Regions from separate parts of the Bryobacter aggregatus MPL3 genome, predicted to be linked through region 4. Evidence: riboswitches for the same ligand, from Rfam matches in the RefSeq annotation. Region 4 holds a riboswitch; each other region holds the start of a gene.

Region 1 (7,563 bases), 850 kb from region 4:
GGGCTCCGATGCGTGAGAACGAGTCCCGCGATACGAAAGAGAACAGGATTGCCGTCGATCAGAAGGGGCACCCGAATCTCCCGCATGTCCATGCAAAAAATGACGAATGGGTAGGGCATCGCAGCGGCGCGAATGATCCCCACTACCATTTGGATCACCCCTGGGCTCATGGCCGCTTTTCTGGTGGTTTTGGGCCACAACATGTGTTTGTGCTGACTGGTGGCAACCGGAACCGCTTCTGGTTCAATAACTTCTACTGGGCCGTCGCACCTTTTGACTACAGCATCGTCGATGACTGGAACTGGGCCGGCGACCAGATTGTGATTTATGAAGATCCGGTCCACGTAGGCTGGTATCTCGGATACAACTCGCGGCTGGGCACTTATGCCCACATTGAATACCTCGGTCTTTAATCTCTCGAGGAAAGACAGACGATCTACAAACGCTCATCCCAATATGAAAAATTTAATCGTAACAATGGACACATCCCTTACTCTTACGGTTAGTTTTCGCACAATACATTTCCGCAAAGATGGAAACCATCAACAAGGAAGATTGAACGTGTCGGAAGGAATGGCTCAGGAATGGGAGCACGCCGGATCTCCAGCGCGATTCCGAGGCAGAGTTTAGCAGTTTGAACTCTTTGTAGGCAAGATCGGAGCGCATCTCCTGTCGACTCCGAACCATGATTGAGATTCAACAGAAAGCGATAAGAAAATGAAAAACACATGGAAGAACACACTGCTAGTTGCATTTGCAGGAATCGCATTGTTGGTAACGCCCTTTCTGTCTGCTGACGAGATAGAAAAGGCTAATATTCCATTCCAGTTCACCGCCGGAGAAAAGGTCTATCCGGCCGGAATGTACGAGTTCCGGGTGGATTTAGCTTCGCGGGTCGTGAAGGTCACACAAGATCCCAAAGGAGCCGCTGGATTCGTGCCGTTCATCACCACAATGGCGGCAACGACACACTCGACGGCTACAGACAATCATATTGTCTTTGACAAAGTAGGAAACAACTATACCCTTTCGGAAATTTGGCAACCGGGTGAAGACGGAATCCTGGTTCATGCAACAAGAGGAGCACACGAACACCACGTGATTCACGTTCCTAAAAAGCAGAGGTAAGTCTGCTCGATCAGGTGGGTTCGTTTCTATCATTCGCAAGTATGGTCAACGAAGGTTCCATCCCCAATACCTCGACAAGGACATATGAACACCACATGCAAGATCGCAGTAGTCAGTTCCACGATCTTTTTACTGGCGTTTGCGCAGAACAGCCCTCGGCCCTCCGCCGGGGCAAACGAAGTCCCGGTGCAACTGGTAGTGACCGCAGAAGAAATACACGGTAGCGAGTTGCCTTCGATTGGCAAGTCTGATGTCAGGGTATTGCAGGGTGGAACGATGAAAGAGGCCCTAGACTGGGCGCCATTTCGAGGGGAAATGGCGGGTCTTGACCTCTACATCCTGATCGATGAGCGAGGAGATCCTGGAGCGGTGACGCGATTTGAAGAGCTTCGCCGCTTCATCTCTTCTCAGCCGCCAACCACCGCGATTGGAGTTGCTTATATGGAGAATGGGGAAGCACACGTCGTGCAGGCCCCAACCAAGGATCACGACAAGGCAGCGAAGGTCCTTCGAATGCCTTCGGGCAACGACAGTGCCGGTGCCAGTCCGTTTAATTCCTTGAGCAAGTTGATCAATGAGTGGCCCCAGGGGGCCCTGCGGCGTGAAGTGCTCTTAGTGTCCGATGGCGTTGACGTTTTTGAAGATGTTGGCGGGGCAAGCATGTATCTGGACGATGCAATCGCGGCAGCACAGTATGCTGGAGTGCAAGTCTTTTGTATTTATGCACCCAGTCTCGGCCATGCCAGCCATAGCCCTGCATTGGTCCGGGGGGGGCAGGCCTATCTTGCCGAACTCGCCGAGCAAACCGGCGGAGAAGCGTATCTGAGCGATCAGGGGAATGCGCAGTCGTTTACGCCCTATCTGGCCGATGCGGCCAAACATCTCGCTCAACAGTACCGCGTCAAATTTCTCGCCATCCCTCTCGAGGAGAAACCCGGAGAAAGAAGCGCGTACCAACGGATCGCAATCCGCTCACGGCTCCCGAATATCCAGTTCCTCGCCGCCCGCAGATTCTATCTCGCTGCCGGCACAGCTACCAAGCCATAGCGAATGCAGATTGGGTGCGCTGTTCCCGATTGAAGGCAGAAGCGCGGCGAACTCAGAGCTTGTCTTCTCACGCCATCAATAGGAACATCGGCAAAACGCCGATCTGAACAGGCACACCGGAAGCAGCCAGCAGACCATCTGGAAAAACGGCCCGCGCAAAGCTGCCGCGACCCGGAGTTGCCGTTCCTTCGCACAACGAACGAGTTCTTCACTCACATCCTCCTTCAGTCGCTTCCCGCGGCGAAACCAACAGGCATCCGTGATACCCTCGGATTGTCTCTTGGTGCTGGACTCGGCGATTCGTCGCGGTGTCTGGCTGAAAAGGGAATCCGGTGCAATTCCGGAGCTGCCCCGCAGCGGTAAGCAGGAACGAACGCCAATCATCCGCCACTGAGCTCACAGCTTGGGAAGGCTTGGCTAGTAGGTTTGTATCCAGCCTGTAAGCCCGAAGACCTGCCAGAGTCGCCGTCCTTGTGACGGCTACCCCATGGACTTCGAGGGAAGGGCTCCGTGAAGATATTACTCTCCGTTTTTTTCTATACGTGTGTCATTTTCGCCCAACCGGCGCCGCGTCTTGCGATTGTCGGTGGGCCGCAACAATTATGGCCGCGTATTACGACAGAATTCGCCAAACGTTATCCCGGCCGTGAGATTCAGTTACTCACCACCGCGCCAACAGCTCCCGTTCCGGTTGATATTGTCTTCGCCTACTACCCGACCCCAGAGGAGTTACAAGCCTCCCTTTCCTACTTGCCTGACAAGTCACTGGCGCAGCCGCAGGAGTTTGCCGCGCCGCTATGGCGCAGGACGATTGATCCCCAGGCCAGCGTCAAAGCCTCTGCTTATCTCGATGAGGGGGGTGTTGAAAATGGCGTGCGTCTGGTGGCCTATCTTTGTGATCTCGTCAGGCCCAACTGGAAACTCAGTCCCGAGGCGCCTCTCAAAGGCCCACAATCCGGCATCTATCATCCCGATGCAGAGGAACTATTTTCAAGCTTCGAGGCCTATCGCAACTGGTGGCTCCAACGCGCAGGACGGCAAGCCGCGCCCCCTGCCGTCGCGCTGGCCTTCTTCAGTAGCTGGCTTCGAGGCCGCGATCTTGCCGTAGTCGATGCCGGTGTCCGGAAACTGGAAGCACGCGGCTATCTGCCCATCCCTGTTTTTGGCTATCCGACAGATCGATTCACACCCCTCCTGCAACACCAAGGGAACATTCAGCCTGCAGCAGTCATTACGCTCAATGCCACACTGTCCTCTGTGAAAGATGCGGACATCTACACCTCCTGGAAGGTGCCGGTCTTCAATGGACTGGTGACACGAGATTCTCTGGAGCAGTGGCAGTCGAGTCCCAAAGGCTTGGCGCCCGATCGGATTGCCCCTCATTTGAGCTTCCCGGAACGCTCCGGACTCGTGGCCCCCACTCTGGTGGCCACTACAGAAAGCTCTGCCAATGGCGCGAAGATGACGCTTCCGTTCCATGCTGGCCTCGACAGCCTCCTCGACCGTGTTTCCCGTTGGATTGCGCTCCAAACAAAGCCAAATTCCAGCAAGCGTGTCGCCGTGATTTACTACAATAATCCCGCTGGCAAAGGCAATGTCGGCGCCAGCTATCTGCAGGTTTTCCCCAGCATCGCCAACATTCTGAGCGGCCTTGAAAAACGCGGCTATCAGGTATCGCATCCCTTGCCGGACGAAACCGTCATCCGGCGGCTGATTGAAAACAATGGCCGCAATCTGGAACTTTGGGCGGAGGGTGAAAAGGAACGGCTCGGTCACTCCGGAGACCCGGTCCTCTGGCCACTGGAAGAGTATCGCAAGCACTATGATCTGCTGCCGCAGTCCTTTCGCGATCAAGTGGAAGCAACCTGGGGCGCACCTGGTGTTTCCCGGTTGATGACAACTGATTGCCATCACAGCCGCTGCTTCCTTCTACCAGCGATCGAGCAAGGCAATCTGTTGCTCGCCCCCCAACCCCTTCGTACCACTTCCGATCAAGCGAGCGACCCCGGACACGTCACTGTCACTCCCCCGCCCCACCAATACATCGCTTTCTATCTCTGGCTCCGTCATGTTTGGGCAGCGGACTCCGTCATCCACCTGGGTAGGCACGGCACCCTCGAATGGCTTCCCGGCAAGCAAGTGGCGCTAGCCCCAGATGACGCACCCGCCCTGGTTCTCGGCGATCTGCCAAACTTCAATGTCTATGTCATGGATGGTGGCGGCGAAGCGATTCAGGCCAAACGCCGGGGCTTTGCCACCCTGATCAGCCACCTCACACCGATGATCTGGCGCACCGGTGGCCGTGCCGAATTCGAGAAACTGCACCTCGCCTTTCACGAACTCGTCGATCGCGGCGATTCTCTGGCGCCCAATCTCGCTCGCGAATACGAAAAGGTAGCCAGGGAAGAAGTGAAACGCCTGGGACTGGATCGCCAACTCCAACTCGACACCACCGGAAGTTGGACCAAGATGTCCCCTGCCTTGCACCGTTTTCTCCATGAGATTGAAGACGCCCCGCTACCGGCAGGGCTCCCGGTCTTTGGCAGTTCCCCGACAGAGGAGCGATTGAAAGAGGCCGTGAGTGCTTATCTTTTCTCTTCGTTCCCCAAAGACTCGCACGATACCGTCGAGCCATCGATTCCAATCTGGGCGGAGGAACTCCTCGCAGGCCGTGAACCACGCGCTGGCGAATTGAGCCCGGAACTCACAGCCCTGCTGGCCAAGGCAGCCAAAGCACTGCCCGCCTGGATTGCGGCACTGCGCAGCAGCGGGCCAGCCGAGATAGAAGGCCTGGCCAATGCCCTCGACGGCCGTCATGTGCCATCGAACCTGCTCGGCGACCCGCTCCGCAAACCGGAATCACTCCCGGTCGGACAGAATCTACATGCAGTCGATGCAGCGCGCATTCCCACCGAGGCCGCCTGGGTTGTCGGCCAGCAGATGGCAAAGGAATTCCTCCAGCGCTATCAGGAAACACATCATCAAGAGCCCAAGCGAGTCTCACTGGTGCTCTGGTATGGCGAGACGGAACGGCATCAGGGGGCCATGGAATGCATGGCGCTCGCACTGCTTGGAGTGCAGCCCGTTTGGAATCAGCGAGGCGTGGTGGAAGATCTGAAACTGATCCCACGGGAAAGCCTCGGGCGGGATCGTGTCGATGTTGTCTTCACCGTTTCAGGAAACTATCGGGATGGCTTTGCCGACAAACTGCATCTGCTCGACAAGGCAATTCGTCTCGCAGCCAGCGCCGCCGATCAGACCATTGCGGATCAAGATCGCAAACTAGCAGCCCAGATGCAGGCACAAGGAGTCGGAGCGGAAGACGCGGCAAAACTATCGAAGCTGCGGATCTTCAGCGCCAAACCGGGAGCCTATGGTGTTGGCGTACAACACCTGATCGAGAAGTCAGGAGGAGCCGACCGGGCCTCGAATGTAGCCGCTCTCTATGCCGCGAATATGGGGTTTGGATTCTCGGGAGAGCAATGGGGAGTGGAAGGCCTCAAAGCACTCCAGGCGAATCTCAGCTCCATTGATTCGGTGCAGTTTTCACGATCTTCTAATCTCTATGGCTCCTTGGATAACGACGACAGCTATCAGTACGTCGGTGGCCTTCGGACCGCCATCCAGCAGTTTCGGAAGCAGGCGCCCGATGTCTATCTTCACAATCTGCGCCAGGCCGGCACCACGCACATGACCGCGTTACGGGAGTGGCTGGCCGTCGAGCTCCACTCCCGGCAATTCAATCCGAAGTGGATTGGAGAGATGAAGGAATCAGGCTACGCCGGGGCACGCCAGATCTCAAAAGAGATCGAGCACTTGTACGGATTTCAGAAGACTGCGCCAGAACATCTCGACGAACGAACCTGGAACACTGTGCTCGATGTGTTTGTGAAAGATCGCTACAAGCTGGGGTTGCAGAAATTCTTCCGCGACCAGAATCCGCATGCCAAGCAGACAATCCTGGCCCGCCTGCTCGAAGTGGACCGGCAAGGCATCCATCACTTCAGCACCGCCGACCGTCAGATGCTCGCTGGGGAGTATGCGCGCAGCATTGCGGAAATCGGTGCAGCCTGCAATGCGCAGGTCTGCGCCAACCTTGCGCTTCGCTCGCATGTCACGCAGCAGCTTCGCCAGAGTGGAAAGAGGGAGGAGTTGCAGAACATGGAAGAGTCGCTGAGCAAGACCCTGGGTAAGACCGTCCAGTCGGCTGAGCCCGCGCCTCCCAAGCCAACACCGACCCCACTCTCCAAACTTCGATCCTTACAGTCCCACGCGATTACCTGGGTTCGGAGAATGCGCGTCCAGTGGATCGCAGACTCCATCCCACCCTGGGCCTGGTTAGCAATGATTGCAGCCTATGCTTGCGTAATCGGTGTTCGCATGAGGAGCAGCAGAATGGAGAATTCCAGCTTCAAGATCTAGAGGCTGTCATTCCCCTTGGGACGATAGAAGGATGGCCCCAAACAATACCAGACCGAGCTCAGTGACGCAGAATAGGCGTTGCAGTACCCGATCTGACATGGATGGAGAAGAGCCCCGCAGCGCGATTTTCCGCTGTGGGAGAGGTCCAACAACTTGCAATATTGGTCAAGTGCAGAGCACCCTGGTACTTGGTCGCTCCACAAATATAACGCTACAGGATCGCGACATCGTACGGCTGGTGTGCTTGGAGCACCGCTGCTTCGAGGGCACTGGATCTCAGATCAAGAGAAGGCCTCAATCGTGATGATCAATGAGCGCTATGTCTGTCTCGTATTTGGGGATAAGGATCCAATTGGGAAGCGAATCCTGGCAGCATTGCGCCATTGGCCACAGCCATCGGGTGAATCCCCGCCGACCGATCCTGCAATCTTTGGATTCCGACGCGGGTGGATCCGCTGGTGGCGCTGCGTGGGGAATAGTTTGAGCAGTACGAATCCTGCAGCGCCACAGCATCCCCAAGCGAGTTAGCGAGTCGTATAGCCGCCGTTCGCAAAGATTGTTTGGCCCGTGATCCACCAACCATCAGTGACCAGGAGCTCTACAAGCGGCACGATATCTTCGATCTTCGTCAGTCCGCCGAGCGCGGAAGCAGACTTGTGATAGGCAACCGCTTCCGGCGTCTCCTGACCGTAAAAGAACGGCGTGTCCATTGGTCCCGGCCCCACGGCAGTAACAGAAATTCCGCGCGGACCAAATTCTTTCGATGCGGCACGCGTGAAATGCTCCACTGGAGCCTTCAGGCCGCCGTAAGTCGAGTAGAGTCCGGTGTAGGCAGCAAGCAAGGAAGTGACGATCGTACAGATCTTGCCATGATCATTGAGTTGCTTGCCTGCTTCCTGGATGAAGAAGTAAGCGGCCTTCGCATTGATCGCGGCCATGGAATCGTATTCTTCTTCCGTAGTTTCC
Region 2 (7,563 bases), 2.4 Mb from region 4:
GTTCGATAGTCCCCACCAGCGAGGCGAAGACGCCTCCTCGTTCGATGTCCGCTACCAGCACGACGTCCGCCCCGATCGCTTCTGCCAGGCGCAGATTCGTAATGTCGCGATCGCGCAAATTCACTTCGGCGATGCTGCCCGCGCCTTCGCAGACGATGCGCTCGAATTGCGTCGCCAGCCGGCCGTAGCTGGCGAGCACCTGCTGCAAGAGCCAATCGGAGTGAGTGTAGTAGTCGCGAGCCGGGACATTCTTCCAGACTTTGCCGTGGACCACCACCTGCGAGCCGGTCGCTGAATTCGGCTTCAGTAGCACCGGATTCATGTCGTTCATCGGCGGCACGCCGCAGGCTTCGGCCTGTACGGCCTGGGCGCGCCCGATCTCCCCGCCCTCGATGGTCGGGTAGGAATTGTTCGACATGTTCTGCCCCTTGAAGGGCGCGACGCGAACACCCCGGCGCGCCAACAAGCGGCAGAAGGCGGAAGTGAACCAGCTCTTCCCGACATGTGATGCCGTGCCGCCAATGAAGAGCGGTCTAGACATGCTGCTCTGCTTTCCAGTCAGGAATGCCCGCCCGCATCGCCGCGAGCGCCGCCTTGCCTGCCGCAGCACCTACCGCCGTGTGCTTGCCGCCATAGGCTTGTCTGGGACCCGCGAGCGGCCAGGCCAGCACCATGTAGTCGGTTCCCGTACCAGTTGCCGGCTCGCCCGAGCGTTTGCTGGCGATGCCCTGCTCGAGGGTGGCAAGGGTCTTCGCTTCGGTCAGCAGATTCAACGTTTCGAGCGCCGCCTCGGTTGTTAGAGGCGTCGAGAGATGCACCAGCAGATTGATCGTCGCGGGCTGCCACGGGCCGCTCGGATCTCCCACGCGCAGGGCATTGCTGAATCCCATCGTCGCCACCGACCGGGCGACGCAATCGCCGTCCGAGGCTTCGGCCTCGACATAGGCGTGCTGCCTGCGGCTGGTCATGAGACCGACCGCTCCGGCCAGCCCTGCGGCGTGCATCTGCGAACGAAGCCAATCGGCAGGCTCCTCGACGCCGGCAATCTCATTGGCTTCGAGATACAACCACGCAATCTGGCGCGTCTGCTGCCAGCCGCCATTCACAATCGCCCAACTGAGCACAGCACAGGGTTCGTCGAAAGTCACAATCAGCCAGCGGCCCCGGGTCTCCACTACCATGCGCGAGACCAGCGTGGCCCCCCTTTGCTCGCGTCTCGCAGCGTCGCGTCTTTGCCCTCCTGCTTCTCGATCTGACGGCCAAAGAGCCACAGCAGGTCAGAAAGCCGGTTCAGATAGCGCAGAACGTTCGGCTGAAAATCGTCGCCTGCCTCGCGTAGACCCACCATCAGACGCTCAGCGCGGCGGCAGATGGTGCGGGCGACATCATAGGCCGCCGACACCGGATCTTCCCCTGGCAGCGACCAGTCGTTCAGCACCCCCGGCATCGCCTCGATGCGGTGGACGTGTTCGGTGAGCGCATCGACGAGCGCGTCGTCGATCGGAGGACGGCCCTTGGGGCTCTCCTTCGGCGTCGAAACGGCCGAGGCCACCCGGAACAGCTCTTTCTGGATGCGCTTGGTGGCGTCGTGGATCTCCTGATCCTGACAGATCGCGCGTGCAAAACCGAGGCTGGAGATCAGCTCGTCCATCGTGCCAAAGGCTTCGACGAGCGGGGCGGATTTCGAAACCCGCACCCCACCGCTCAGCCCGGTTTGGCCGCCATCCCCTCGCATGGTTGCAATCGACATCAGTTGTTTTCTCCTATCGGAACAGCACTTTGAAACCTGTCACAAAGGTGGCGCGGGGCGCGAGGAACCCATTTTCGTAATAGGTCCGGTTCAACAGGTTGTCCACTTTCGCATAAGCATTCAGCCGGTACTTTTCGCCCCGCCACAGCTCGCGATTGCCGACCAGATCCACTTTGGTGGGGCCGCCGTAGAGGTAGGCGCGCGCGCGTCCGGCGGCGGAAAGCGAGTTGTAATAATCGCCAGAGTGGAACAGGTCCATTGTAATGTCTGTCCGTTTTCCCAACTGCTGGTGGACCATCGCGGTGAAGGTGTGGGCCGGTACGCTCAAGGCCTGGAAGAAGCCGCGGACCGCGATGTCCTGGTCCGTGTCGGCATTCACATAGGTATAAGAGGTCCGCACGAGGGTGCCCCGATTGGGCCGGAACTCGAGCGTAGTTTCAGCGCCGCGCGAGATGCCGCCCGAACCATTGAAATAACCGGAACTGCGGCCAAAGATGTCGCTAGCCGGACGGATGACGGTGGCGGCGGAATCGAACTGGGTCAACCGCGCAATCCGCGTATAGAACCAGGTGCCGCTGAAGCGTAGCTTGTCGCGCCAGAGGTATTGGTCGATGCCGCCATCGACGGAGTTGTAGCGGTCTGGCGAAAGCCGCGGGTCGCCGTAGGGCGAGAAGGCCACCGCGTCGGTACCCGAGTTGTAGGTGAAGCCGGAACCGAAGCGTTCATACAAGGCCGGGGCGCGGTACGAATTGCCGAAGTGGGCGCGGATCTTCGTGCCGCTTTTCGCGATGAAGTAGGAGGCGGCAATGTCGCCGGTAAGCGCGCGCGGGGCCGAGGAAAAGCGCAGCGTCTCATAGGGGTTTGCCGTGCCTTTGTAGCGGAAGCTCGGCTCCTCGAGCTGGAAGAACTGGGCGCGGCCGGACATCGAAATCTGCAAGCGCTGCTGGGCGAGCAGAAGCTGATTGGCAAAGTAATAAGCTTGCGAGCGCTGCCCGGCGCGGGTCTGGGTGGACAGGTTGATGCGGTTATCGTCGGCGTTGAGATAGGATTCGCTCTCCAGTTCGACACCGCCGGTGAGCGCGTCCCAGCGGGTGGGGCGCCAGTTCACACGTGCGTCGCCCGTATGGACGCCGCCCTCAAACTGGCTGAAGTTCGACACGAGCGGTTGCGAGCCGACGCCTGCCGGGCCGTTCATGAAGACCCGGTTGGTGTGGGTGCGCTGGTAGCTGGCCTGCCAGTCGGCTGTCGCACTGAGCGATTGCTTCAGTACGAGGGCGCCCGACCAGAAGCGCGAAGCGCGGCGGTTGTCCGGATCGTCGCGATTCGGAATGAAGGTCGCATTGCCGGGATCAAAAGGCAGGCCCAGCAAGCTCTTTTTGACTTCGCTTTGCGGCAGTGCGATCGCCTGGACGATGGTCGTGTTCGGGATGTTCGCCGTTGGCAAGCCACTCGCCGTCGGACTGTTGTTCGGCTGCACGAAATCATCGGAGAAGAAGAGGCGTCCGGACAGCGACATCGTCTTGGACAAACTGTACTTGGTAAAGCCCTGGAAGCCAGTGCTGCGAGCCCGGTCATTGCCATCCACGCCGCTCATTACATTCAGATGCAGCAGCCCCGCGCTATAGATGAGCCGGTTGTCTTTGACGCCACCGGAAACAGCGCCGCGCGTGCGGAAGAGGCCGAGATTGCCGCCTTCCACCTGCAGGTCTCCAGAGGCAGGGCCGCCGCCCTGGGGTGTCACGACATTGATCGTGCCGCCGACGGCATTCGAGCCATAGAGCGACGAGCCGGAGCCGCGCAGGATCTCCACCTTGTCGGCATTGATGATATTCAGCGTGGAGGCGAAGGAACTCGCGTCGCCCTGGGTGGTGGCGACGTCGCGGAAGCGAAGGCCATCGATCAGGATCGAGGTCGCATCGGCGCGCAGACCACGGACGCGAATGGTGGTTGATTGCCCGGGGCCGCCCAGATTGCGGATCAGCACGCCGGGGGTGTCGCGCAGTGTCTCGCTGAGGCTGTACTCGTTGCGCTGGGCGATCTCTTCTGAAGTGATCAGCGTTGCCGCCTTGGAGACTTGGTCGAAGCTCTGCGCCAGCGCCTCGGCGGTGACGAAGACATGCTGATCAACACCGGCAACTTCCAGTTGCAGATCGATCTGCGTGCCAGGGCTGACCGGAAGCAACATCTTCCGGAATCCGTCCGCCGATACCTCGACGAAGTACGCTTTCGAGGCTTCCCCGATGAGCCGGAAATTTCCATTCTGCGTTCGAGTGCTTGCGAGCGGTGAGGAACCGCGATCGCTGAAAAGCGTCAGTGCCGCTCCGTCGACTGGCCGATTCTGGGCATCGTGAACCAGCCCTTCAAACACAGTCTGCCCGTGCAGACAAAGACTACAAAAAAGAGCAAAGAAAAATTGGTATTGGCGCATAGGCCCTGCCCCTCCCACGAGAGCAAAGTGAAGTCAGTTGTGGTCAACTGATCCAGGCAGGTCTTCGGACTCATGGGCGGCCTACTGATCGCTACTTCCCAGCCGGATGACTCCGGCCAGTGTATGGATGCGATGTTCGTTCCCAATTACCGCTGCGGGGCAGTCCCGGATTCACACCGGGTTCCCTTTTCAACACCTCACCAAGAGGTGTACCGTGGACTCCACGAGAATAGCAGACTGTCCGCAATGTGCGATGCTCAACTTTGTTTGCTGGATAAAATGTTCACCGCCGAATTCCGCGACCAGTTCGACGCCCTGCTGCGTTGGCGGCGCGACGTACGGCATTTCAAAAGCGATCCCGTCGCACCAGAATTGCTCGATCATCTCCTCGCGCAGGCCATGTTGGCTCCTTCGGTTGGATTCTCGCAGCCTTGGCGTTGGGTGAAGGTGGAGACTCAGGCGCGACGCCAGACGATCCTCGAAAATTTCTCTGCCGCCAACCTCGAAGCCAGCACGCACTACGAAGGCGAACAGGCCGAACACTACCGGCGCTTGAAGCTAGCGGGTCTGGTGGAGGCGCCGGTGCATCTCGCCGTTTTTGCCGATCTGGACCCGGTGGCCGGATCGGGCCTGGGCCGCCGTACGATGCCAGAAACGGCACTCTGGTCGGTCGTGATGGCGATCCACACGCTCTGGCTCGCGGCGCGCCTGGAAGGCATCGGCCTCGGCTGGGTTTCGATCCTCGATCCCCAGGCTGCACAACGCTGCCTGGAGGTGCCGGATGAGTGGAGCTTTGTTGCCTATCTCTGTCTGGGATGGCCCGTTGAGATCAGCGAGCAACCACTGCTGGAACGGGAACACTGGCAGGAGCGGCTGCCCCTCGACGAACTCGTGCTCAAGCGTTAGCGGGGGAGCCGCAAGCGCTGTCATCTGTGCCGATTGTACTGGCGATTCTGCGAGAATCGTCAGCGAGCATTCTGGTGATCGCCATCTTTGCAAACTCCGCTTCCCGGTTCTCCATCCGGCCGACCACCACCTAGACATTACGGCGAGTGCCTCTCAAACCAGCCGAGAATATGTTCCACCTTCAGGATGCGATGGGACGGGAAGGCTCCACGAATCCCGTGCGGCTCTTTCGGGAAACGAACCAGCACCGTATCGACACCACGCACCTTCATCGCAAAGTAAAGCTCCTCGCTCTGCGCAATCGGCGTGCGCCAATCCTCCTCGCCAGTTAACACCATGGTGGGCGTCTTGATCTTGTCGGCAAAAAACACCGGACTGCGCTCGATGTACTGCTGCGGGTTTGCCCAGGGCATCGCCTTCATCCAGCGCGTCATCAGTAAGCCGATGTCGGCGCTGCCTGTCTGCGTGAACCAGTTCGACACCGGGTATTGACTGACAGCCGCGGCAAAGCGATCGGTCTTGGTCACGATCCAGGCCGTCAATAGACCGCCGCCCGAGCCGCCGGTGACATAGAGGCGCTTCGGATCGATCGATCCTTTGGCGACGATGGCGTCGACGCCGAGCATCAGGTCCTGATAATCGTCGCCCGGATACTTCGCGTGAATCACATTGCCGAAGACTTCTCCGTAGCCGGTAGAGCCGCGCGGATTCGCATACAACACGACAAAGCCACGCGAGGCGAACATCTGCATCTGGTGCTGGAACTCAACGCCATACATCGCATGGGGACCGCCATGGATATCGAGAATGAGCGGGTATTTCTTACCTGCATCAAAGTCTGGGGGGTAGATCACCCAGCCTTGGATCGGCTGGCCATCGAAACTCTTCCAGTGCAGCGCTTCTGTCTTCCCAATCGAGTGCCCCGCCATCAGGCCCTCGTTCACTTGGGTGAGCCGCAGCGGCGCCGCGCCACGCACAATCGCATAGACATCCTTGGGCTCGAGCGGACCGGAACTGGTGATCGCCACGGTTCCGTTCTTTGCGATGGAGAAGCGATCAGCCACCGCGTAGCCGGTGCTGAAGCGCTGCGTCCCGCTGGTCAGCTTCTCGATGCCGCCCTTGAGCGCGGCGAGGTACAGATGCGACTCTCCACTGCTTTCGACCACCGCATACACGCCGCTCGAATCCGGCTTCCAGACCGGCGAGACGGAATCACGCTCGAGGCTCGCGCCCAGAAGTTGGAGCCCCTTGCCGTCGATGCCCACCACCCAGAGCCGGTTGGAATGGTGGCTATTGCCGCGGTCTTCAAAACCAAGAAAGGCAATCCACTTGCCGTCCGGCGAAACAACGGCACTGATTTCTGGTCCGTTGCGTTGCACCAGGACACGCGCGTTGCCGGTGGCGATATCGATCGCATAGAGGTCCTCCGGATAGAGCACCGCATCGGCATCCTCGCGACGAGCCGCACTGAGGACGACGGTCTTGCCGTCTGGCGTCCAGGAGGCTGGTCCGCTGTGTTGGTAGTCTCCGCTCGTCACCTGGCGGGCCGCGCCACCATCAGCGGCGATCACAAAAAGATGACCGACACTTTCCGGCACGAGTCCCGCACCTGCGATGCCGTCCTGCCGCCACTTCAGTTTCGTCACCACACTCGGTCCGGCTGTCCAGGTGGCGCCCGGAGGGGGAGGAGTAGATTTGACACTCCACTTTGCCTTCACCGGCACTCGCGAAAAGTAAGCGATCCACTGGCTGTCCGGCGACCAGGAAAGATCGGAGGGCGCGGTCTCCAGATTCGTGATCTGCGCCTCGTCGCCATTCTCCATCCAGCGCACAACAATTTGAGGGCGGCCTGATTTCGTCGAGAGATAGGCGATGCGTTTGCCATCCGGCGACCAGACCACGCCGGTGTCGCGTTGCTTGCCTTGTGTCAGAGGCCGGTTGCCGCTGCCGTCCGCATGAACCATCCAGAGATTCGAATGGAAGGCATCCGTCATCCGATCTGCCCATTCGATCTGGTAAACGATCTTCGAGCCATCGGGACTGATTTTAGGCGCGGCGACATTCCGCCAGTCCCACAGCGTGTCTGGCCCCAAACCCGTCGCGGCCCAGGAGCAAAAGGCAAAACTCAGTCCAAGCAGGATTGCGCGCATGGCGCAATTATGCGCGAAGCTTGTCGCTCAGATCAATTCCCTTCAGCAGGTCGAGAACGGTTTCAAGTGGCAGATCTGCCTGCAGCTTGACCTTCGCGTTGTCCTGAACCACTTGCAGGGAATCGAGGACGGTCAGCATTTGCTTCTGTGCGGGCTTGAGAGTCATACGCAGCAGACTGGTGAGGGCCTTGAAGGCATCAACCAGCTTCTTCGCATCCTCTGCCGTCGTGCCTTCACCCTCTGCGCGGATCGATGCGGTGGTGGTCAGATCGGCATAGGCCCAGGCACTCTTCAAGGTGAGCGGCAAGCTGCGTACGCCGCCCACCCCA
Region 3 (7,563 bases), 240 kb from region 4:
ACATGACATTCGGCTCAGACCTGGAGATGGAGAAAGCCTATCGCCAATTTGTTTCGGGCTCGCTGTTCTCCAGCTTTGGGTTACGCCCAGCACAAGGGCGATTGCTGAACGACACCGACGATCAACAGCCCGGCACCCATCCCTATGCCGTGATCTCAGAAGATTTCTGGGCTCGCAGATTTGGCAAAGACCCGCGCGCCGTCGGCCGTAGCTTCCGGATGGGGAACCAGATTTTCGAGATCGTAGGAGTGATTGAGGGAAACTTCACCGGCACAGAACCAGGAACGATGGTCGACGTGTTTCTCCCGATGATGATGCAAAACGCAGGGGTCCTCAGCAACCGGAATGCCTTCTGGCTGCGGATTTTTGTGAGACCGCATGAAGGCGTATCGATCGACGGATTCCAGCACAAGCTCTATGCGCGTTACCACCAGATGGAGAAAGAGCGCGCCAAGAGCTTCGTCAACTTCCCTGCGCATTTGCTTCGCGATTATCCGAAGGACAAGCTAGTGCTACAACCCGCCGCATCGGGGATGTCTGGCATACAGCGCAACAATCAGTTGGGACTCATCGCCCTGGCAGGACTGGTGGCATTGGTGCTGCTGATTGCCTGCGGCAATGCGGGCAACCTCATGACCGCGCGGGCCGCCGCACGTGCCAAGGAGATGGCGCTGCGGGTGTCCCTCGGCGCCGGGCGCGGGCGGCTGGTGCAGTTGGTGTTGATCGAGAGCGCCTGGATCGCTTTTCTCGCCGCAGGACTCGGAGCCTTGTTTGCTCTGTGGTCTGCCCCGCTGGTGGTCAGCCTGATCAACCCACCAGACAACCCGGCGCGCCTGCACCTGACAATGGACTGGCGGGTCTTGGGCTTTGGGCTGGCGGTGGCTTGCGGCGTGACGCTGCTCTTCGGCTTGACTCCAGCGCTGCGAGCCTCCGGAGTGAGCCCGGCCAACGCATTGAAAGGCAGCGCCGATCCACGCCAGTCGCGCCGGCTGATGCAGGGACTGATTGCAGCACAAGTCGCATTCTGCGCAGTGGTGCTGTTTCTCGGCGCGATGTTTGTGGCAAGCTACGACCGGCTCGCCCATGAGCAAACGGGATTCTCCTCAGAACGTTTGCTTGTACTGGAGGCCGTCACCCAAACACCGCAATCCCCGATCAAGTGGGCACAACTCAGCTCCCAGTTGGGCGCCTTGCCAGGAATTGAGAAGTCGGCCCTGGCGCAATGGCCGCTACTGAGCGGAACCATGTCGAACAACTTCATTTCGATTCAGGGAGCGCCGCCAACTGATCGCTTGACTTACTTTTTGGGAGTGAGCCCCGGGTGGATGGAGACGATGAAGATTCCGCTGCTCGAGGGACGGGATCTGCGGCCCGATGATGTGCACCCAGGAACCGCGCTGGTCAACGAGACCTTCGCGAAGACTTACTTTAGCGGAGCGAGTCCCATAGGCAAGAGCTTTGCCATCCCAAGGAAAAACGGAGCGCCGATTCCTTATCAGATCGTGGGACTGGTAGGGGATGCCCGCTACAGTAGGATGCGACAGCCGATGCTCCCGGTTGCCTATACACCACTGCGGAATGTGGATGAGAAGGGTGTGGAACAAGCCATCAGCGGGGGAAGCATCTTTGTCCGCACCAGTAGCGCAAACCCTCTGTTGCTGGGCCCAGCATTGCGGCAACAGGTGGCCGCCGCGGGCTCGGGCTTCCGGGTGAGTAACTTGCGGACCCAGCAGGAGCTTGTCGAAATGCATACGGTGCGCGAACGCTTGCTCGCCATGCTGGCGCTGTTCTTCTCCGTAGTCGCACTCGTGTTGGCGTCGGTCGGATTGTATGGCGTGCTCGACTACTCGGTGCTCCAGCGGCGGCGCGAGATTGGAATTCGCCTGGCAATGGGCGCACCGGGGAGCAGCATCGTACGTGGCGTGACCGCCGGTTCGTTTGCGATGGTGATTGCCGGTCTGGCGGTGGGCGCAGGACTGGGCATTACGGCGCAACGCTATCTCCAGGAGTTGCTCTACGGAGCAAAAGCTGCCGATTGGGGCATGATCGGGCTGACGGCTATCGTGCTGCTGTCCGCCGCCATCCTGGCCGCGGTGCCGCCTGCGATCCGGGCGGTACGGCTGGATCCAATCCAGTCGCTGCGCTCAGAGTAAACAAGTTTCTGCCGGGAGCATGGCCCAAGATTGGCAACTGTGACGCAATTTGGGGTGTAGGCGCGTTACGGGTGTAGCGAGCCAGGAGTCTAGAGAGAGAAACGACACCGGATGCTTCTCAAAGTTCTTGCCATGATGGCCGCCATTCCGCTCCTGCTTTTTTCTCAGGGCAGCCCCGCCTACGCCGACCTGCACGTCGAGCATGCGGAAGGGGCCTTTACCGGGCCACTGTGGGCCACGGACCATGGCAAGCCGGTCAAGATCGCGAATCGAGCCTATCGGGGATGGATCCTCAGCGATGGGACGCAAATCGCCTATACAGGAACAGACGGCGCGGGTGGCTATGAGAATGAAGGGCAGTCTCTGTGGCTCTATGGGCCCGGGGGCAAGTCTCGAAAGCTCACGGCGCAGCGCTATGCGATTTCCGATCTCAAAGAAGTCATGGTGGGCCGCAACCGGGCGCTTCTTTTGCTGATGGAAGACGGGGGCTTGGGAGCCTCCCATATTGCGGTTGTGGACACCAAGCGCGGCCAGTTGCTGCGGGTTTCCAAAGCAAAATTGCTTCGGGTCGATGGCTCATCGATCGTCCTCGGGTTTTACCAGGAAGAGGATTGGGAGAAACTGGCGAACGGCGTGGAGGTGAAGCCCACGAGAACCCGGTCCTATGATCTCCGCAAGCTCTACGGCCAAGTCCAGAGTGTGCCAGCAAAAAAGGAGTGAACCATGGCAAGTTGGAAGGGAATCTCGGCGCGGTGCTTTACCCCGCTTCAGTTTGAGGCCTACGTGAAGGGCATCCATTTGACCGGCTGGAAGCCACAGTTTGTCGTGCTGCACAACACGGGAGTACCGAAACTGGCGGATTGGCACAAGGTCTCCGGAATCCGCCGCATGTTCAATCTCCAGAACTACTACCAGAACCAGCAAAAATGGTCTGCCGGGCCACACCTCTTTGTCGCCGACTTCCTGATCTGGGAGTTTACGCCATTGACGACATCCGGCATCCACTCACCTTCTTGGAATTCTGTGAGTTGGGGAGTCGAGATGGTGGGAGACTACGAATCTGAGCCTTTCAGTCGCGCTGTCCGTCAGAATGCAATCATTGCTCTCTCGGCACTGCATTCGCTTGCGGGCCTTGATCCCAGATCCTTGAAGCTCCACAAAGAAGACAAGAAGACGACACATGCCTGCCCCGGCAGCCGTGTTTCCAAAAGCGACATGATTGCAGGCATCCTCCAGCGGATGACCGAAGCGGGGTAAGGATCGTTGCTCAAGGATCCACCACAATTAGCAGTTGACTTCGTCCAAAGTGGCCCCTTATATTGGGCTTGCTGTCGGTTTTCCAAAGTTGGAAATCAAAAGGGAATCCTGGTGCAAATCCAGAACTGACCCGCAGCGGTATACAGGAACGAAGCCCAGTAAAAGCACTGGTTGGCACAAGCCGATTGGGAAGCGTGGGTGTTAGGAAAAGCGAAAGCACATGCCTGTGAGTCCGAAGACCTGCCGATAGCCAGCACCCCAGGTGCTGTATTGTCACAAGCCTCGAGGGAAGGGCTGGTGTTGGCGCATCGTGGGCGATTGGCCTGCGGGCGCTGGCTTCTGCTGTTTTCCTTTCGGCGCGAAAGGTACAGCGTGGTCTCCACAGGCAATTTCAAGACAGCTGAGCTGATTCCCGGCATTCATGCCACCGTTCCTCCGACGAGCATGCGTGTACGCAAGCGCAATGGCAGCTTTGAAGCGGTGAGCGTCGACAAGATCATTCGCGCCGTCGAGCGATCTTCAGTTGGGCTCAAGGACGTGGACCCGATGCGAGTTGCCACCAACACCATCGGTGGCCTCTTTGATGGCTCAACGACGAAGGACCTTGATTCGCTCTCAATCCAGACTGCGGCATCGCTGATTGCCGAGGAGCCGGAATACTCTCGTCTGGCCGCCCGCCTGCTCGTGCGCTGCATCGAGAAGGAAGTGCAAAATCAGAACGTCTTCTCGTTTTCGCAATCAATTGAGGCCGGCTTTCGTGCAGGCCTGATTGCAGAAACAACCGCCACCTTTGTGCGGGCCAACGCACGCAAGCTGAATGCGGCGATCGACGATCTGTATTCCGATCGTTTTGAGTTCTTCGGCATCCGCACGGTCTACGACCGCTATCTATTGAAGGACCCGGTCACGCGCGAAGTGATCGAGACACCGCAGTACTTCTTCTTGCGCGTCGCCTGTGGTTTGTCTGAAAATGTGCCCGAAGCCGTGGGCTTTTATCGCTTGCTGGGAGCTCTGGAGTATCTGCCCAGTTCGCCCACCTTGTTCAATTCCGGAACGACACATTCGCAGATGTCTTCCTGTTTTTTGCTCGATTCGCCGGAAGACAATCTTGATTCGATCTACGACCGCTACAAAGACATCGCACGGCTGTCGAAGTTTGCGGGCGGAGTAGGACTGGCCTATCACCGCATTCGCTCGCGCGGGTCTCTGATTCGCGGTACGAACGGCCAATCCAATGGCATCGTGCCGTGGTTGAAGACCCTCGATTCTTCAGTGCTGGCCGTCAATCAGGGCGGCAAGCGCAAGGGCGCCTGCTGCGTTTATCTGGAGCCTTGGCATGCCGACATTGAAGAATTTCTTGAGTTGCGTGAAAATACCGGCGACGAGGCGCGCCGCACTTACAACCTGAATCTTGCTCACTGGGTTCCCGACCTGTTTATGGAACGGGTGGAGACAGATGGCCCCTGGTCTTTATTTGACCCGGCGCGGGTGCCGGAGTTTCCCGATCTTTATGGCGAAGCCTTCCGCAAGGCCTATCTCGAGGCCGAAGCCGCAGGCAAGTACGAACGCCAGATGCAAGCGCGTGACCTGTACTCGCGGATGATGCGTACCCTCGCTGAGACCGGCAACGGCTGGATGACCTTCAAGGACGCCTGCAATCAGAAATCGAACCAGACGCTACAGCCGCAGAATGTCATCCATCTGAGCAATCTGTGTACCGAGATCACCGAAGTCACCTCACAATCAGAGACGGCGGTGTGCAACCTCGGTTCGGTGAATCTGGCGCGGCATGTGACGAATGGGGCCTTCGACTTTGAGAAGCTGGCCGCGACCGTCGCGAGCGCCGTTCCCTTCCTCGATCGTGTGATCGACATTAACTTCTATCCCACTGATACAGCAGCCGTGTCGAACCGGCGCTGGCGTCCGGTGGGCCTGGGGATCATGGGCTTGCAGGATGTCTTCTTCCAGTTGAAGCTCGCCTTTGCCTCAGAGGAGGCACGCCGGCTTTCGACACAGATCCAGGAGGAGATCTACTTTCATGCCCTCAGTGCGTCTTGCAGCCTGGCCGAGATGTTTGGTCCGCACCCTTCGTTTGCCGAGACGCGTGCCGCAGTCGGCGATCTCCAGTTCGATGCCTGGGGCATCGCACCAAACGATCCCACCCGTTGGGACGCCCTGCGCCAACGCATCCAGCACTTTGGATTGCGCAACTCGCTGCTGATCGCCATCGCCCCCACCGCAACCATCGCTTCGATTGCCGGCTGCTATGAATGTATCGAGCCGCAAATCTCCAATCTGTTCAAGCGGGAGACGCTTTCGGGCGACTTCATCCAGGTCAACCGTTACCTCGCTCAGGAATTGAAGGCCCTCGGTCTGTGGACGGAGGATCTGCGAAACCGGCTGAAGCTTGGCGAAGGTTCTGTGCAAAGAATCGAAGAAGTACCGGCGGGATTGCGCGAGGTGTATCGCACTGTTTGGGAAGTGCCGATGCGCTCCCTGATTGATCTGGCTGCCGAGCGTGGAGCCTTCATCGACCAGAGCCAATCGCTGAACCTTTTCCTCGAAAGCCCGACCATCGGAAAACTTTCTTCCATGTATATGTATGCCTGGAAGAAAGGACTCAAGACGACTTACTATCTGCGCTCCCGTCCGGCGTCCAAGATCGCCAAGACCACCGTCAGCGCTCCGAGTGCGGCGCGTGCCGTCGCCTGTTCCTTAGAAAGCCCCGAAAGCTGTGAGGCCTGCCAGTAACATGATTCTCGACCCCGGTTTCAACCTCACCTTGCGCCCGATGAAATATCCCGTCTTCTTCGACATGTTCAAGGTGGGAATCAAGAACACCTGGACCGTCGAAGAAGTGGATTTCTCCACCGACGTCACCGACCTGCGCTCCCGCATGACGCCTGCAGAACAGCATCTGATCAAGCGGCTGGTGGCTTTCTTTGCCACCGGCGACAGCATTGTCGGCAACAATCTGGTGCTCAACCTCTACCAGCACATCAATTCACCCGAAGCCCGCATGTACTTGTCGCGGCAATTGTATGAGGAAGCCTTGCACGTGCAGTTTTATCTCACGCTGCTGGACACTTATGTTTCCGATCCACAAGAGCGAGCGGAAGCATTTGCGGCGATTGACACCATTCCGTCGATTCAAAAGAAGGCTCAGTTTTGTTTTAAGTGGATCGAGTCGATCAACGAACTGACGGAACTCCGCACGGACGAGCAGATGCGGGCCTTTTTATTGAATCTTGTCTGTTTCGCGGCCTGCATTGAAGGTTTATTTTTCTTTGCCGCCTTCGCTTATGTCTATTACTTACGCTCGCGCGGCCTACTACAAGGCTTAGCCGCCGGCACCAGTTGGGTGTTTCGCGACGAGAGCGCGCACATTCAGTTCGCGATGGAAGTGATCGCCACCGCACGCCACGAGCGGCCAGAACTGTTTGACGCGAGTTTCGGAGAACGCGTGGCGGAGATGATCCGCGAGGCGGTGGAGTGCGAAGTCGCCTTTGCCGAAGACACGCTCAGCATTGGCGTGACGGGACTGTCGGTGGCCAGTATGCGCGAGTATCTGCAATATGTAGCCGATCGCAGACTGGAAGCCCTCCAGTTGCCTCCCCTATATGGATCGAAGAATCCCTTCGATTTCATGGAATTGCAAGACGTGCAAGAGCTCACCAATTTCTTTGAACGCCGTGTCTCGGCCTACCAGGTGGCGGTCACGGGAGACGTCGCCTTCTCTGAAGAGTTCTAAGGAAAACGGGAAATCGTACCAATCCCTGCATAGTTCCTGTTTCCGAAGGGGTGCAAAAGCATCTAAGCAATGAGGGATCCGCTGCGGAGTCGAAAGGATGTGGAGTGAAGACTTCTGAAATATTGGGGGCCTGGGGGAAGATTCTGAAAGGGGAGCATCCATCGTTATCGATCGAGATCACCAAGGAATGCCCTCTGCGTTGCCCCGGTTGCTATGCCTATGAGGATTCTCACTTGGGGGGCGGCGCCACCTTGCGCAGCTTAAGTGACCGTAAGGGGCAAGCACTGGTGGATGGGGTACTGGAGGTGGTGGATCGGCTCAAGCCGATGCATCTCTCCTTAGTGGGGGGCGATCCGCTGGTGCGCTATCGCGAGTTGGAGATCATGATTCCCCTGATTGTCC
Region 4 (7,563 bases):
CATCGACAATCGCATCGGCTTCCGGCGTCAACGGGCCGTTGGCGGCTTCTGCGATGACCTTAGCGCGAATCGAGTGTGCGTTGTGGCTGTCGATCGAATTCTCTAATGCAGCAGGAATCAGGAAGTCGCACTCGAGAGCGAGCAGTTCTTCAGGGCTGATCGGCTCGGAACCCGGGAAGTCCTTGACGCTGCCGGTACGCTCCTTATGCATCATGAGCTTGGCAATGTGAAGGCCGTTCTTGTCGTAGATGCAACCCTGCGAGTCGCTGACAGCGATCACGTCGGCTTGAGCGCCGTCGAGCAGATGGGCCACAATCGAGCCGGCGTTGCCAAAGCCCTGGACGACGACCTTCGATCCTTTGATCTTCAGCTTGAGGTGCTGCGAGACGCATTCGATGGTGTTGAAGACGCCTCGTGCAGTGGCTTCATTGCGTCCGGGAGAACCACCAAGCGCGATTGGCTTGCCAGTGACGACACCCTGGACCAGATGACCCTGGGTCATGCTGTAAGTGTCCATAATCCATGCCATCGTTTGTGCGTTTGTATACACGTCAGGGGCAGGGATATCTCGGTCGGGTCCGATGATGGGAAGAATGGCGCTGGTATAACGACGAGTCAGCCGTTCCAGTTCGGCGACGCTCATCTTCTTCGGGTTGCAGGTTACGCCGCCCTTGCCGCCACCAAAGGGAATGTCGACAACAGCGCATTTCCAGGTCATCCAGGTTGCCAGTGCTTTGACTTCATCGAGAGTCACGCCCGGATGGAAGCGGATTCCGCCCTTTGCCGGACCACGAGTGGTGTTGTGCTGGACGCGGTAGCCTTCGAAACAAGTGATGAGGCCATTGTCCATTTTCACGGGGACGCTTACGGTGAGGACGCGCTCGGGTGCAAGGACCATGGCACGGACATCGGGCTTCAACTCAAGAATATCCGCAGCGCGCTGGAAGTTCTGACTCGCCATTTCATGCGGATTCGTGGATTCAGGTGATGTGGAAGACAACTTGGTTCTCCTAGAAGGCCTGCCGACGCTTTGGGCTGAAACGGCAAGACAGGGCCGTCTTTCGCTAGTATTTAGATGCTGAGTTTTGGCGGTTCCTGCAAGATACACCAGCGGATCACTGTGCATCTTCAGCATTGCCTTGGGTGAGATCGAACTTCGTTTAGCCCAGAGTGGCGATCACCAAGCTCCACCGAGACACTCTTTAGGAGCCATCTCGAAAATTCCCAGTCTATGTCGAGGGTAACAGACGAACCGTGCCAGACTGCGAATTCCGCTTGGATTTTTTTTTGAGTGAGCTGATAAGGCAATATGCCATCTATCTGTTTTTCTTATAATGACTCTTCTCGCAGAACCTTTGCTGGATCGAGCTGGATGGCACGAAGGACAGGCGTCAATGCCGCCAGGGTCGCCACGCTGATCAGAAGCAGAAGGGGAACCAACAGCGCGGCGAAGTCCGTAGCCTTGACTCCGTATAAGAGGGACTGAATGTAACGCACCGTGGCAAGCCCGAGGAGCATTCCGAGGCCACAACCGAGCAGGAGCATACGAAATGCATCCGATGTGACTTCTCGCACGATATCGGCCGCTTGGGCTCCGAGAGCCAACCGGATCCCGATCTCCCGCCGCTGTACCGTCACCGAATCATGAAGAATTCCATAGAGTCCGACGGCAGCCAAAAGAAGTGCAGCGAATGCAAAGAAGAGTGAGATGCTGGAGAGCAGTTTTTCCCGGAGCATTCCGCCTTGAATCAAGTCTTCCTGCGCGTTGCTGTTTCGAATCCGAAACGTGGGAAACGCACGCGACAACTCTTCTCGAAGAGAGGGCGCGAGGGCCAGCGGATTCTCACGGCTGCGCACCAGAATCGTGCTCTCCTCCCGTTCATTCATTGGGAGATAGATCGTGGGTCGAAAAGGTTCGCGCAGATCCGCATAGACCGTATCCTGCACGTAGCCGACAATTTCGAGGGGCGCAACTTGATCCCGGTTCTGCGTCACTTCGATCACCCGGCCGACGGGGTTCCGGCCATTGAAATAAGTACGGGCAAAGGTTTCGTTCACCACCCCAACTCCGGCCAGCGGTTCCTTCTTTTCGTTGAGGCGCGGGGCTTCGTCACCCAATCGCAACTCTCTCCCCCCAATGCGGCGGATCTTCATCGTTTTAAAGTAGTCGGGCGACACCTGCAGGAAGTTGGGATCCCGAGCCGCCAGGCGATCGCCCGGAACTCGGATCGGGCCAGTCCATCGATTGCCAGTCAGAAGTGGCCAGCCCGCTAAGGATGCCGACTCCACTCCGGGGCGATTGCGTAAGTGCTCCACCAACTGCATCCAGACCGGCAGTTGCCTCGGACGATCTGCTTCCAGTTGGACGACAAGGAGTTTATCGGGAGAGAAGCCAAGAGGACGGTGTTGCAGTTGCGCAAAGCTATTCACGAAGAGCCCCGCAAGAAAGAGCACAAAAATACAAAAGGCTAGCTGAGTTGCAACCAGCCCATTGCGGAAGCGGTTTGAGCTTGGATTGTTACTACCTTTGAGAGCACTGATCGGTTGGGAGGCAGAGGCGCGCAAAGCGGGTGCGAGACCAAATAAAAAGCTCACGACAACAGTAAGAGCAGCACTGAAGAGAAACTCCCGCCATCCTGCTTCGGAGGCAAGTCGAACCGGATCATTGGGGAGTCGCAGCATCGCAATCACAATCGGCACTGCCATCGAGGCGAGCATTGCGCCAAGAAGTGAGGCGGCGCCAGCCAGCATTGTGCCTTCAATGAGAACCAGCCGGACGAGACTCGCCCGGCTGGCCCCGAGCGAGACGCGGAGCGCCATCTCATGAGCACGGGTAGCGCCTTGTGCCATCAGCAGGTTTGCAACGTTGGCGCAGGCCACAAGCAGGACCAGCACAACAAGGAGCGCGAGAATCAGCAAGGGTTGACGGTATTGGCGCTGCAGGTCTGAGACGCCAGAAGCTGCGGGAAACAAATGCAGCTGATTGCTCAGATGTCGATCGATGGCCGCCTGCGGTGTGCCCGCGGGAAAGCTGCGGAGCCGTTGTTGGAGTTCCTCTTTGTGAAGCAGTTGGAGGGGTGCTTCGATCTGTTCGAGTCCCCACCCCGGACTGGGGCGAATCCAGATGCGAAACCATGCCCAGCCTGGGCTCGCGAGCGCCTCCACATTCATCGTCGCGGGAACAAATAGGTCCGTTGTCTCACCAGGCTCTGTTCCAATGAAGCCTTGCGGCGCCACGCCAATGATCTCGAGGGCATGCTTCTCAAGAGTGATCACTGTCCCGAGTACGGCAGGGTCTTGCTGGAAGCGGCGAGTCCAGTAATCGTAGCTCAGCACTGCCACAGGATGGCCACCGGGCTTGCGGTCCTCGTCCGAACGAAATAGGCGGCCATGCGCGGCACGCAATCCAAAGACCTCAAAGAGATTACCCGAAACATATTGCCGGTGCAGCGTTTCAGTCTCTTTTGCCATCCCGATGCGCACTTGCTGGCGGCGCGAAATCCTTCCAACAACCAGGAAGTCGGCACGCGCCCCTACGGCTTGCTGGTAGCGCTGGAATGTCGGGTAGTCAAACGAATCGTCCTGTTCGAGCTTGCCCTCGCGATTGATCAAGGTCTGGGCCAGATACGAGAGGCGCTCCGGTTCGGCGACGGGGAGCGGTCGCCAGAGAACAGCATCCACAAGACGAAAGGCCGCCGTAGTCGCGCCAATGGCAAGCGCCAAGGACAGGATTGCCGCTGCGGTGGTGACTGGATGCTTGCGGAGTTGCCGCCAGCCGAAGACAACATCAGCAGCGACTGCTTCAAGACGAGGAAGACCGCGTTGCTCTCGATATGTTTCCTTGATGACTTCGAGCGAGCCAAAGCTCAGCCGCGCCTGCCGCCGGGCTTCCGCGTAGGGAAGGCCCGAGCGCATCTTGTCCTCGATCAACATCGCGAGGTGCTCTTCAAACTCCTCACGGAGACGTTCTTCATCGCGTTGCCTTGTGAACAAGGAGTGGAATCGAGTGAAGAGACGTCTCAAATGCTTCATGGCAAGTCTTCTGCTTTCACGGTAAAGAATCGATCGATGATGGCCGTGGTCTGCGCCCAACTCTTCGCTTCCACCTGGAGTTGCTTGCGCCCTTCCCGAGTGAGCTGATAAAAGCGCGCCTTGCGATTGTTCTCAGACAGGCCCCAGTCCGACGTGATCGCACCTTCTTGCTCCAGCTTGAGCAGTACCGGATAGAGAGTGCCTTGATTCACGGCCAGGACATCGCCACTGATCTGCTCAATGCGCCGGGCGATTCCATAACCGTGGAGCACGCCCATGACCTCGAGTGTTTTGAGGATCATCAACGCGAGAGTGCCTTGGTGAACGTCGGATTTTTCTTTCAATTCTACTTCCTGTTGGTTTCCCAAAGAGATCCTATCATAGCTCCTATTGGAAACCAACAGAAATAAAGAACTGCAGGCCGTTTCATTGACACTCTCCCGTCGCGGGTGCTACAACGGAGTCTGCTTTAGGTGCCCACAAGGGCATAACAGGGAAGTTCGGTTCAAAGCCGACGCGGTCCCGCCACTGTATTTGAGTTCAGTTGCTTGTTCTACCACTGAGACGGAAAGTCTTGGGAAGGTAAAGCAGCTCGCAGCCACGTATGCTGCCACTCACGAGCCAGGAGACCTACCTAGAGCCGCATGGTCGAATTTCTGCGGAGAACAGAAACTACATGAAATCCTCTAGACACGTCTACATCCCGATTTTATTGATCCTCAAGATTCCGCAGAGTTTCCGGCCTCACCCCAACGAGGACCCTCTACATGGCATCTTGCTTTCATCGCAGCTCTTCTCTAGTTTTGCTGTTTCCCCTCTGCCTGGCCATTCCACTCCAGGCTGAAACATTCTCAATTTCTGGCATCATTCGCGATGCTCACGGTGTCGTCGCCGGAGCCAAGCTTTCTCTTGCTGGTCCGCAGACCGTTCCATCCACCCGCACGAACGCTGCTGGGGCGTATCGTTTCGATAGCTTGCAGCCCGGCAAGTATCATCTGTCGGTTACGCACAATGGCTTTGAGCCGTTGGAGCGAGAGCTTGTACTCAGCACGGTCTCCATCGAAACGGACCTCACGCTCCAGCCGCGCGCAATCGCAACCACGATGGAGGTGACCGACCTGGCGGGCAAAGCGACCGCATCACGCATGGAGATTCCAGATCGCGATCTCCCGGTACAGGTCAGCAGCATTCCCAGAGACACCATCGAGAGCCAAGGTCTCAACGATCTCTCCACCGCACTGCAGAACGCCTCGGGAGTTTCCTCGCGCGTGCAGTATGGCGTGTATGAAGCCTACACCGTTCGCGGCTTTTCGGGGAGCAGCGTGCTAATGGTGGACGGAATGCGCATGGAAGGGAATCGGCCCAATACACAGCTCAACAATGTCGAGCAAGTGGAAGTATTGAAGGGGCCGAGCTCGGTCCTCTATGGTGGCTCTGCTCTTGCAGGCGCGATCAATATCGTTCGCAAGAAGCCACAGGCGATTCCCGCGTATGACCTGTCCTACCGCGTCGGACGCTTTGGCCTGAATCAGGTCGGCGCCAGCGCCACCGGAGCCATCCTGGGACGCACCCGGCTGCTCTATCGCCTCGATACGATGTTCGAGAACAGCGATGGCTGGAGAGGCGCCGGAGCCAAGCGCTTCAACGTCTCGCCCACTTTTACCTGGCTCCTCCACGACCGCGCGCGACTCACCTTCTTTCAGGGCTATACGCAGGATCGATTCAAACTCGATGCTGGAATTCCGAACGGCCTGTACAACGTTCCAGGCTTCGACCTGAGCAGCCGCTTCAACACAAAGCAAGACTTTGAGGCGGCGCGCGAATGGCAAAACCAGATCTTCTTCAACGGCAACATCAACTCGAAGTGGGAAGTGCGCAATAGCTTTTTCTACAACCGGAAGGGCGATCAGTATTATCACGCCGAATCGCTCAGCTACCAGCCTGCCCTGAACCAGGTGAATCGGACGGCGTTGTACTTCTATCACCATCGCCGCCCGCTGCAGAACCAAAGCGATGTTCTGGGCAACTTTCAGTTTCTGGGACTCAAACACTATGTCCTCGCCGGATATGAGTATCAGGATTTTTACAACTTCACCGATCGCTCGGCTGGCCGCAGCATTGCCTTGCCGCCAGTGTTGCTTCCCAGCTTCAGCGACGCCTATGTCCCTGTTCCCGACTTTCCAACAACAAGTGTGGACTTCTCCTCCGCGTTGAGCCGGGCCACTTATTGGCAGGATCAGATCAGCATTGGGAAGCGCTTGAAAGTCAATGTCGGAGGCCGCTTTACGGACTACAATCGCAGCGCCTTCACCAACACCTACACCAGCACCGGCATCACGCGCGGCATCGATAGCAAACGGCATGCCACCGCTTACACCTACCGCGCTGGACTGGTCTATTCGCTCACAGAAGGACAGCAAGTCTATTTCAGCTCAAACAGCTCCTTCACTCCCGTGACGACGATTCCTGCGGATGGCCGCGAACTCTTGCCGGAGTTGGGCAGAAGCTTTGAGGTGGGACATCGCTGGCAGGCCTTTGGCGGCCGCTTCAAGGCGAACACCGCACTTTACAAAATGGTGCGGCAGAATGTGACCGTCGCTCTTGGGGCAGGGCTCTACAATCAGGCGGGCCAACAGTCGTCCAAGGGCATTGATTTTGATGCGACCGGCGATCTGGGCCGCGGCATCCGGCTGGTCGCCAACTATGGCTACACGCTGCCACGATACGACGAATACTTCACCTCAAACGGCACTGTCGATCTCTCGGGACGCCGTCCGAATTACACCACCCGCCACGTCGGCAATGTCTGGCTCACCAAGCAATGGGGCAGCTTCTATACAAGCCTCGGCGCTCGTTACATGGGCCCGGTTTTCCTAAACGACACCAACACCGCACGGCTCGGCGGATGGACTCGTCTGGGAGGAGCAGTCGGCTACCGTCGTAAGTTCTATGACTGGTCGCTCAATGCCGAGAATCTCTTCAACCGGCAACGCTACATTGTTTCCACTCTGGGGAGCAATGGTGCGCAGTTGTTTCCGGGTTCGCCAATCAACATCTTCACCACCATCCGATTGCGATTCCGCTCATGAAGACACTGAAGATTCGAATCAAAAAATTTGCGATCCTCTGCCACCGCTGGATGGGGGTTGCATTCTGTCTCTTGTTTTCATTCTGGTTCCTATCGGGAATCGCGATGATGTACTGGGACTTTCCATCGGTCCGGGCAGAGGAGCGGCTGGAGCGAGCCGCCGCCCTCGACCCGTCCAAAGTTCTGTTGAGTGCGGAGGAAGCGTATGGAAAGTTAAACGCCAAACGCGAGCCCGAACAGACACAGTTGCTGACTTTTGATGGGCGGCCCGCTTATCAGTTTCGTAGTGGCCGGGAGCAGTCTCTGGTTTATGCCGACGACGGCGCGATCCAATCGCAGTTCGACCTCGAACTGATTCGCCGGACGGCTGCCGCATTTACGGGACAGCCCGGCGATGCGGCCCAACTGGAGATGCTCCGGGAGCCAGACCAATGGACCATCGC

The links. Region 4 has a riboswitch for cobalamin ahead of M017_RS0106675 (TonB-dependent receptor). Riboswitches for the same ligand answer to the same signal wherever they lie in the genome.
Region 1: another riboswitch for cobalamin. It lies ahead of M017_RS0110440 (cobaltochelatase subunit CobN); the one in region 4 lies ahead of M017_RS0106675 (TonB-dependent receptor).
Region 2: another riboswitch for cobalamin. It lies ahead of M017_RS0117465 (TonB-dependent receptor); the one in region 4 lies ahead of M017_RS0106675 (TonB-dependent receptor).
Region 3: another riboswitch for cobalamin. It lies ahead of M017_RS0105595 (ribonucleoside-diphosphate reductase subunit alpha); the one in region 4 lies ahead of M017_RS0106675 (TonB-dependent receptor).

The regions. Positions count from the first base shown of each region.
Region 1 is NZ_JNIF01000003.1:2,219,959-2,227,521, reverse strand. Features, by position in the region: gene M017_RS0110455 (hypothetical protein) at 1-413, shown strand, start outside; gene M017_RS0110450 (hypothetical protein) at 718-1,128, shown strand; gene M017_RS0110445 (vWA domain-containing protein) at 1,213-2,175, shown strand; cobalamin riboswitch at 2,440-2,649, shown strand; gene M017_RS0110440 (cobaltochelatase subunit CobN) at 2,686-6,597, shown strand; gene M017_RS0110435 (SDR family oxidoreductase) at 7,122-7,563, opposite strand, start outside.
Region 2 is NZ_JNIF01000003.1:3,767,424-3,774,986, reverse strand. Features, by position in the region: gene M017_RS0117480 (cobyric acid synthase) at 1-541, opposite strand, end outside; gene M017_RS0117475 (adenosylcobinamide amidohydrolase) at 534-1,181, opposite strand; gene M017_RS0117470 (cob(I)yrinic acid a,c-diamide adenosyltransferase) at 1,175-1,750, opposite strand; gene M017_RS0117465 (TonB-dependent receptor) at 1,764-4,178, opposite strand; cobalamin riboswitch at 4,217-4,411, opposite strand; gene bluB (5,6-dimethylbenzimidazole synthase) at 4,458-5,084, shown strand; gene M017_RS0117450 (S9 family peptidase) at 5,222-7,234, opposite strand; gene M017_RS0117445 (hypothetical protein) at 7,242-7,563, opposite strand, start outside.
Region 3 is NZ_JNIF01000003.1:1,132,060-1,139,622, forward strand. Features, by position in the region: gene M017_RS0105580 (ABC transporter permease) at 1-2,153, shown strand, start outside; gene M017_RS0105585 (hypothetical protein) at 2,265-2,873, shown strand; gene M017_RS0105590 (peptidoglycan recognition protein family protein) at 2,877-3,410, shown strand; cobalamin riboswitch at 3,469-3,672, shown strand; gene M017_RS0105595 (ribonucleoside-diphosphate reductase subunit alpha) at 3,855-6,161, shown strand; gene M017_RS0105600 (ribonucleotide-diphosphate reductase subunit beta) at 6,163-7,161, shown strand; gene M017_RS0105605 (radical SAM protein) at 7,266-7,563, shown strand, end outside.
Region 4 is NZ_JNIF01000003.1:1,369,011-1,376,573, forward strand. Features, by position in the region: gene M017_RS0106660 (Glu/Leu/Phe/Val family dehydrogenase) at 1-961, opposite strand, end outside; gene M017_RS0106665 (ADOP family duplicated permease) at 1,330-4,032, opposite strand; gene M017_RS0106670 (PadR family transcriptional regulator) at 4,029-4,376, opposite strand; cobalamin riboswitch at 4,487-4,684, shown strand; gene M017_RS0106675 (TonB-dependent receptor) at 4,836-7,121, shown strand; gene M017_RS0106680 (PepSY domain-containing protein) at 7,118-7,563, shown strand, end outside.